DNA from 2 places in the Serratia sp. Sp408 genome. Region 2 is predicted to be linked to the other one. Evidence: predicted binding sites of a transcription regulator. Region 2 holds the regulator's gene; the other holds the start of a gene.
What was found. Region 2 encodes LexA, which represses DNA repair genes until DNA is damaged. Its sites were predicted from a motif close to TNCTGTATGTACATACAGNA; they were not measured.

Region 1 (4,777 bases), on a different contig from region 2:
GCTCGACGACTTTGGTGGCTAAATGCGCGCGCTAGCACTGAAAGGCTGGATGACGATGGTGGCGCTTGGCGCCACCCTGTTGCTGACCGGTTGCGGACCGGAACAGGTCAATCTCGATGGCAAAACCATGGGGACGTACTATTCGATCCGTTATCTCACCGGTGACAACACGCCTTCCGCCGAGACGTTGCAAAAGGAAATCGATCGGCGTCTGGAGCAGGTGAATGACCAGATGTCGACCTACCGGCCCGACTCGGAGCTGAGCCGCTTTAACGCCAGCCGCGAGGTCGATACGCCGTTCCCGGTATCGGCCGCGACGGCGAAGGTGGTGGCCGAAGCGCTGAGGATTAACCGCGTTACCGACGGTGCGTTGGACGTGACCGTTGGGCCGCTGGTCAATCTCTGGGGCTTTGGGCCGGAAGGGCGGCCGGACAAGGTGCCGAGCGATGCCGAACTGGCGCAGCGCCGTGCCTGGACCGGTATCGATAAACTGGCGGTGCAGGGCAACGCGCTGGTGAAGCATATCCCCGAGCTGTACGTTGATCTGTCGTCTATCGCCAAGGGTTATGGCGTGGACGTGGTGGCGGAATACTTGCAATCACAGCAGATTAACAACTATATGGTAGATATCGGCGGCGAAGTACGTACCCGTGGCCATAACGGCAAGGAGCTGCCATGGCGCATTGCCATCGAGCGGCCGAACGCCGGAGTGGAGCAACGCGCGCAACTGGTGATCCAACCGGGGAATATGGCGATCGCCACCTCGGGGGATTATCGTAACTATTTCGAACAGAACGGCGTACGTTATTCACATACCATCGATCCGACTACCGGCAGGCCGATCGCGCACCATCTGGTGTCGATCACGGTCATTGGGCCTAACTGCATGACCGCCGACGGCCTGTCTACCGGGCTGGATGTTATGGGGCCGGATCGTGCCCTGGCTCTGGCGAATCTGCTGGGCATTCCGGTGTTTATGATAGTGAAGAACGGTGACGTTTTTGAAGAGCGCTATTCCAATGCGTTTAAACCTTATCTAAAGAAAAATCAGTGAGGCCGCCATGCTGACGGTATTTGTCGCAAGCTTTATTTTGTTTTTGCTGATTATCGGCGGCATGTCGCTCGGTTACGTGTTCAAACGCAAGAGCCTGCAAGGCAGTTGCGGCGGTATTACCGCGTTGGGCATGGACAAAGTGTGCGATTGCCCGGAGCCGTGCGATGCGCGTAAAAAACGCCTGGCGAAAGAAGCGCTGCGCCGCGAGCAACTGGAAAAACACCGCATCCTGTAAACCGTGCGCTGCACGCAGCGCACGACAACCGCGCTTTATTTCGCCTTGCGAAAACGCAGGGCATCCTTTGGCGAATTGACCATCACGCCATCAACGCCCAATGCCAGCGCCTGCTGATAATCCTGCGCGGAATTGATGCCAAACAGAATGATGTGCGCCGGCCCTTTGGAGCGGAAGCAATCGATCGATTCCTTGTCCCAGGTCAGCAGCGCTTTGGAGCGGCCCTCGCCCAGAGTGTACTTTTCTACCACTTCGACTTCACGCTTCAATTCCAGCCCATACCAACGGGGCTGATTGCCGTCCGGTTTTATGTCGCACTGATGCGCCATGGTGATGTTGGCCAATAATGTGCGGGTTTCATCGCGGGTTTCAAAACGTTTAATCGCCGCTGGCAGGGCCGCCAGGTAACGGGCATCGGTAGAATAGACCCGCGTACGGTCAAGCGCCTCGGCCTTTTCCAGCGTTGCCAGCAGTGCTTTGGCAAATTGCGCCGGATCGGCATCGGGAGATTTGATGTCCAGGTAGAAGGTCACTTTCGGGAATTCCTGTAGCACCGTGTCCAGTCGCGGGATGCCGATCCCCTGGCCACGGAACGGGTGGTGACCGTCTTTGCCAAACGACCAGCCGGCATCGATCTTGGCCAGTTCATCTGCGCTATAGGCGGAAACCGCGCCGGTTTTATCCGTGAGCGAACTCAGGTCGGAAGGGCGGTACAGCACGATCGCGCCGTCTTTGGATTGTTGCAGCGTGATCCACACCGCGTCGACGCCGTTTTTCAGCGCGCTGCGAATGGCGACCAGGGTATTTTCCGGCGCATCGGCGGTGCCGCCGCGATGGGCAACGATGGCTGGCGCATGACCACTGGCTGCGCTGGCGAGGGTGGAGATCAGGGATAATGCCGAAACCAATACATAACGGGAAAAAGTAGTCATTGAGCACCTTCTTGTGCGTAGGGTAAGCGTCATTTATGAGGCGTAACGATTATTTCCTGAAATGATACGCTTGAAAAATTAAGCTTTTTTAACAAATAGAAAATAACGATGCTTTTTCGATAAAACATACGTTAAAACCAGTCTTGAGCTTTCCCATTGTGACTGTATACTTATCCAGTATTATTGGAGGGCGCATGCGTAAAATCATTCATGTCGATATGGACTGCTTCTTTGCCGCGGTAGAAATGCGCGACAATCCCAGTCTGCGCGATATACCGCTGGCGATCGGCGGCAGTGCCGATCGGCGCGGGGTGATCAGCACCGCCAACTACCCGGCACGCCGTTTTGGCGTGCACAGCGCCATGTCCAGCGCCATGGCCTTGAAACTCTGCCCGCATTTAACCTTGTTGCCCGGCCGCATGGCGGCTTATAAAGAAGCCTCACAGCATATTCGCGAAATTTTTGCGCGTTATACGTCATTAATCGAACCGCTGTCGCTGGATGAGGCCTACCTCGACGTGACGGATAGCCCACGCTGCAACGGCTCGGCAACCTTGATAGCCGAGCATATTCGTCAGGCCATTTTTGACGAATTACAGCTCACCGCTTCCGCCGGCATTGCGCCAATCAAATTCCTTGCCAAGATCGCGTCGGAACTGAACAAACCCAATGGCCAATACGTGATTACGCCAGCGCAGGTGCCGGCTTTTTTGCAACAGCTGCCGCTGAGCAAGATCCCCGGCGTCGGGAAAGTAACGGCTAAGCGCCTGGAGGAAGTCGGGTTACTCACCTGCGCCGACGTGCAGCGCTACGACCTTGCGGCGCTGTTAAAGCGTTTCGGCAAATTTGGCCGCGTATTATGGGAACGCTGCCAGGGGATCGACGAACGCAGCGTTTCACCGGAGCGCCTGCGTAAATCGGTTGGCGTAGAACGAACCTTGGCGGCAGATATTCATGATTGGCAAGATTGTGAGCAGCTGATTGTCGATAAGCTGTATCCAGAACTGGAAATGCGCCTACGCAAGGTGAAACCCGATTTGCATATCGCGCGTCAAGGGGTAAAGCTGAAGTTTCAGGATTTCCAGCTCACTACCCAGGAACACCTGTGGCCGGTATTAAATCAGGCAGATTTGCTGGCGGTGGCAAAGCAGGTATGGTGTGAGCGGCGCGAGGGGCGTGGCGTGCGCCTGGTGGGGCTGCATGTGACGCTGCTCGATCCGCAGCTGGAGCGGCAGCTGCTGCTGCCGTGGGATGCGTAGCGGCCGGGCGAACCCGGCGATGGTTGCCGCCAAAGCCCATGGCCGACGCCTGCTGTCTGCGTCGGCCATGGGCGTCGTTGGCATTAACCGCGTTCGGGGATCGCTTTCAGCAACTGGGTCAGCAACTGCCAGTACAGGCCGACGCTGCCGATGTGCACTTGCTCATCCGGCGAGTGCGGCCCGGTGATGGTTGGTCCGATGGAAACCATATCCATCTGCGGATAAGGCTTCTTGAACAGACCGCATTCCAGACCGGCGTGGATCACCATAATGTTCGGCGTCTTGTTGAACAGCTGCTGATACAGTTCGCGCACCAGATGCATTACCGGTGAGTCCGCATCCGGCTGCCAGCCCGGGTAACCGCCCTTTGGTGCCACGTTGGCACCTGCCAGTTGGCCCAGCGCGGTCAGCATACCGACCACATAATCCTTGCCGCTGTCGATCAGTGAACGAATCAGGCAGATGATTTCCGCTTCCTGTTCTCCGGTGGTGACTACGCCGAGGTTGAGTGAGGTTTCAACCACGCCTTTCACCGCGTCGCTCATGCGGATCACGCCGTTTGGCGTACCGTTGAGCAGCGCCAGGAAACGGTGCTGGCTGTCAGCGTTCAACGCTTGCAATGCGCTGGTGGTTGGCTCCAGCAACACGGTAATGTTCTTTTCCTTGGCGGACAGCTCGTTTTGCAGCGTTGCCAGGAACGCCTGGCTCAGCGCTTTCAGTTGGTCAACCCGATCGGCCGGTACTGCCACGCAGGCAAAGGCTTCACGTGGAATGGCGTTGCGCAGCGTGCCGCCGTTCAGTTCCAGCAGGCGCAGGTTCAGCTGCGGTGCATGATCAAACAGGAAGCGTGCCAGCAGTTTGTTGGCGTTACCCAGCCCCAGATGGATATCGGCACCGGAATGGCCGCCTTTCAACCCTTTGAGGGTCAGCTTCAGCGTTTGGTAACCGGCTGGCAGCGCTTCGCGTTGCAGGGGCAGGGTAGTGATGAAGTCAATACCACCGGCGCAACCCATATAGATTTCGCCTTCTTCCTCGGAGTCGGTGTTGATCAGGATCTCCGCCTGCAGCCAGTTGGGTTGCAGACCAAAGGCGCCGTCCATGCCGGCTTCTTCGGTCATGGTCAGCAACACTTCCAGCGGGCCGTGCTCAACGCTGTCATCTGCCAGCACCGCCAGTGCCGAGGCCATGCCGATGCCGTTGTCGGCGCCCAGCGTGGTGCCGCGAGCCTTGATCCATTCGCCGTCAATGTACGGTTGAATCGGATCTTTGGTGAAGTCGTGCTGCGTATCGTTGTTTT
Region 2 (4,777 bases):
GCGCCGCGTTCAACCGCGGGCGGATCGGATTACCAGCGATACTTGTTCTGATCTTCCCAGGCTTTGACCTCTTCTTCGGCCGCCGCCCTCTGATAGCCGTAACGTTCCTGTATTTTACCGACAAGCTGTTCACGTTTCCCTTCAATGACCGTCAGATCGTCATCGGTCAGCTTGCCCCACTGTTCCTTCACTTTACCTTTAAACTGCTTCCAGTTACCGTCGGCTTGATCTGTGTTCATAATCTCTCCGTTACCTGTGGTTAGTCAGTTTTAGATAAATCGGGCTGGCGCCAACTGATTAAAATTTATGGCCATTTAACGCTATCTCAGCAATATAAAATCACCGTATAACTCGCCAGCCACGTGACTAATTATAGTCACCGACAACCAAACGACGGAAAATACCAGTTCAAAAAACCATTAACAAACCAAATTACAGATAAAAAATCGACAAAACAGTAACTAAACGCCGCTCCAGCATCAAGGTGGAATGTAACCAGATATAAACAAAAAGCAAAAAATACAGCAAAGAAACTAATGAATAGCCAAAGTCAGTGGCTACCGGCGTGGGCAAACCAGGTGCCATTCACGCTGTGCCGGTGCCAAACCCAGCCTAATGCCAGGCCACGCAGGCCGAGAAACACCGCCAAGGCCAGCCACAAACCGTGGTTACCCAACCATGGCAGGGTGAACAGCGTCAGGCCATACCCGGCGGCGGCGACCGCCATACTATTACGCATCTCCGCGCCGCGCGTGGCGCCGATAAACATACCATCCAGCAAATAACACCACACGCCCGCCAGCGGCAATAGCACCTGCCACGGCAGATAGAGGTTGGCCAGGGCGCGCAGCTCCGGCAACGACGTCAGCGCAGCAACGATGTGCTGGCCGGCGACGGCATAAATCAGCGCGAAGCCCAGCGCCACCATACATGCCTGCCGACATGCCGCACGCCAGATGCGTCGCAGCTGTCGATCGTCCCTTGCTCCATAAGCATGGCCGGAATGCGCCTCAACGGCATAGGCAAAACCGTCCAGCGCATAGGCGGTAAAGGTCAGCAGGTTCATCAGTACCGCGTTTACCGCCACCACCTCGCTGCCGAGACGTGCGCCAAAGATGGTCAACGAGGCAAAGCACAGCTGCAGCAATAGCGATCGCAGCATGATGTCGCGGTTGAGCGCCAGCAGGCGACGCAGATTGCCACGCCAGGCGTGGCGCAGCATTGCCGGTGTAATACCACGCAGGCGCATCACCCGCCAACTGAGCCACACCCCCAGTAGCAGCGTGGCATATTCGGCAATGGCGGTGGCGGTGGCTGCGCCCTGCACGTTCCAGCCCAGCCCCATCACCAACCAGATATCCAGTACGATATTCAGCAGGTTGCCGACGATCAGCAGGATCACCGGCGCGCGCACGTACTGCACGCCCAGCAGCCAGCCCAGTAATACCAGGTTTGCCAAGGCGGCCGGCGCGCTCAGCCAGCGGATTTCCAGGAACAGCCGGGCCTGCGCCAACACCTCGGCGTCGCCACCGACGATGCTCAACGCCAGGTCGATCAACGGATGACGCAGCAGCACAATGGCCAAACCAGCCAGTAGCGCCAGCATCAGCGGTTGCATGAAGGCGCGCGCCAGTGCCAGGGGATTTTGCGCCCCCAGCGCCTGCGCGGCCAGCCCGGTGGTACTCATGCGCAGGAACAGTAACAGCATGAACAGGAAGCTGGTTGCCATCGAACCGATCGCCACGCCCCCCAGATAGTTCGGGCTGTCGAGATGACCAATCACCGCCGTATCCACCAACCCCAGCAGCGGTACGGTGATATTGGAAAAGATCATCGGCAGCGCCAGACGCCACAGGGCTTTGTCGGTATCGCTGGTGAAAGTGGCAAGCAGGCGCATAGTAACATGTTCCCGTAGGTACCCACGCTCTGGCAAGGGGAGCGATTTACCGGCTACGCCTTGAAAGCTCTTGGGTATGGTGATGTTTTGACGATGGCATCGCCCCAGAACGGGCTGAGGCGATTAGGTTCGGGGGACTGCGAGTTAGATCCAATCACCGTTGCGAATGACGCCGACGGCCAGGCCTTCAATGGTGAAGTTCTGCTGACGAAGATCGACCACAATCGGTTGAAACTCACTGTTTTCCGGTAATAACTCTACCACATTACCGTGTTTTTTCAGGCGTTTGACGGTGACTTCGTCTTCAATGCGCGCCACCACCACCTGGCCGTTACGCACGTCCTGGGTTTTATGCACCGCCAGCAAGTCGCCGTCGAGAATGCCGATATCGCGCATCGACATGCCGTTGACCCGCAGCAGGAAGTCTGCGTTTGGCTTGAAGAGCGAAGGATCGACCTTGTAGTGCCCTTCGATATGCTGCTGCGCCAGCAGTGGCTCACCGGCGGCCACCCGGCCAATCAGCGGCAGGCCGTCTTCATCTTCCATCAGCAGACGAATGCCGCGCGAGGCGCCGGAGACGATTTCGATGACGCCTTTGCGCGCCAGGGCCTTGAGGTGTTCTTCAGCGGCATTAGGCGAGCGGAACCCCAGACGCAGCGCGATCTCGGCACGCGTTGGCGGCATGCCCGTCTGCGAAATATGATCGCGAATCAGGTCGTAGACCTCTTGCTGTCTGGTAGTTAATGCTTTCATTCCGCCCCCTGTTTGTTTATACAGTCTTGCTGTGAGTATATACAGGTGAACGTGGATTGGGAACTGGAGAATGAATAAAAATCAGGGATTAGCGAGGTGCTGCGCAACATCGATTGCCTGCCGCTCAAACCAGGTATTGCCACAGTACGCTGACCCAGACAAACAGCGCCAGTGCAATCGCCAGCGACACCGCCGCCGAGCCCATGTCCTTGGCGCGGCCGGAAAGCTCGTGGTGTTCAGTGCCGATGCGATCGACGATCGCCTCAATCGCACTGTTGAGCATTTCGACAATCATCACCAGTACCACCGAACCGATCAATAAAATGCGCGCTATCGCACCCACATCCAGCCAAATCGCCAGTATGATGGCCAGCACGGTCGCCACCAGTTCCTGGCGAAACGCGGCTTCATGCTGCCAGGCGGCGGTCAATCCCTTATAGGAATATCCGAAAGCTTTGATGACGCGAGTCAAACCGGTTGCTTGATTTGCCATGTTGCGGTGTGCCTTTTATAAGTGATAAGTCATAATCTTAACGGCTCTGGTTTTTTTAACACCACAGATCTGCTACCCGGTTTCTGGTATGCTTGCGGCGCATTGCTAACAAGAGGCTTCACGTTGTTATGTCAGGTTGGCGTAAAATTTATTATAAATTATTGAATTTACCACTAAAACTGTTGGTAAGAAGTAAGGTTATCCCTTCAGATCCGGTCACGGAGTTAGGGTTGGATCCCTCACGGCCGATTTTGTATGTTTTACCTTATAATTCCAAGGCGGATTTACTGACGCTGCGCACCCAGTGCCTGGCGCAGGATCTGCCCGATCCGCTCACTCCGTTGGAGATCGACGGCGCCGTACTGCCGAGCTACGTGTTTATCCACGATGGCCCGCGCGTATTCCGCTACTACACGCCGAAAGAAGAGTCGGTAAAACTGTTCCACGATTATCTCGACCTGCACCGCAATAACCCGGATCTCGATATTCAGATGCTGCCGGTTTCGGTGATGTTTGGCCGTTCGCCGGGGCGCGAAAGCCACGGTACGCCGCATCTGCGTCTACTGAACGGTGTGCAGAAGTTCTTTGCCGTACTGTGGCTGGGACGTGACAGTTTTGTGCGTTTCTCCAATACGGTGTCTCTGCGCCGCATGGCGACCGAGCACGGTACCGACAAGATTATCGCGCAAAAGCTGGCGCGCGTGGCGCGCATGCACTTTTCACGGCAGCGTCTGGCGGCAGTCGGGCCTAGCCTGCCTGCACGTCAGGATCTGTTCAACAAGCTGCTGGCGTCCAAAGCGATTGAAAAAGCGGTAGAAGACGAAGCACGCAACAAAAAGATTTCGCACGAGAAGGCCCAGCAGAACGCCATTGCGCTGATGGAAGAGATCGCGGCAGACTTCTCTTACGAAACGGTGCGCCTGTCGGATCGCGTGCTGAGCTGGACCTGGAACCGCTTGTATCAGGGCCTCAACGTCACCAACGCCGAACGCGTGCGCCAGCTGGCGCAGGACGGGCATGAAATCGTCTATGTGCCATGCCACCGCAGCCATATGGATTACCTGCTGCTGTCTTACGTGCTGTACCACCAGGGGCTGGTACCGCCGCACATTGCCGCCGGTATCAATCTTAACTTCTGGCCGGCCGGGCCGATCTTCCGCCGTCTGGGCGCGTTCTTTATTCGCCGCACCTTCAAGGGCAACAAGCTCTACTCGACGGTGTTTCGCGAGTACCTCGGCGAACTGTTCACCCGCGGCTACTCGGTGGAATACTTCGTTGAAGGCGGTCGTTCGCGTACCGGACGCCTGCTGGAACCCAAAACCGGCACCCTGTCGATGACCATCCAGGCGATGCTGCGCGGCGGCACCCGCCCGATTACCCTGGTGCCGATCTACATCGGTTACGAACACGTGATGGAAGTCGGTACCTACGCCAAAGAACTACGTGGTGCCACCAAAGAAAAAGAAAGCCTGCTGCAGATGCTGCGCGGTCTGCGTAAACTGCGCAACCTCGGCCAGGGTTACGTCAACTTTGGCGATCCATTGCCGTTGACCTCGTACCTCAATCAGCACGTGCCGCAGTGGCGGGAGTCGATCGACCCGATCGAAGCACAGCGTCCAAGCTGGCTGACACCA

Region 1: the regulator LexA is predicted to act here: its motif matches at 2,382-2,401, upstream of dinB (DNA polymerase IV).

The regions. Positions count from the first base shown of each region.
Region 1 covers NZ_JBXUFT010000001.1:68,147-72,923, forward strand. Annotated here, with positions in the region: gene nqrF (NADH:ubiquinone reductase (Na(+)-transporting) subunit F) at 1-22, shown strand, start outside; gene AC2AXP_RS00360 (FAD:protein FMN transferase) at 23-1,054, shown strand; gene nqrM ((Na+)-NQR maturation NqrM) at 1,062-1,289, shown strand; gene AC2AXP_RS00370 (glycerophosphodiester phosphodiesterase family protein) at 1,325-2,221, opposite strand; gene dinB (DNA polymerase IV) at 2,416-3,480, shown strand; gene pepD (beta-Ala-His dipeptidase) at 3,564-4,777, opposite strand, start outside.
Region 2 covers NZ_JBXUFT010000002.1:307,438-312,214, forward strand. Annotated here, with positions in the region: gene AC2AXP_RS12240 (CsbD family protein) at 30-239, opposite strand; gene dinF (MATE family efflux transporter DinF) at 551-1,897, opposite strand; gene lexA (transcriptional repressor LexA) at 2,042-2,650, opposite strand; gene AC2AXP_RS12255 (diacylglycerol kinase) at 2,775-3,143, opposite strand; gene plsB (glycerol-3-phosphate 1-O-acyltransferase PlsB) at 3,272-4,777, shown strand, end outside.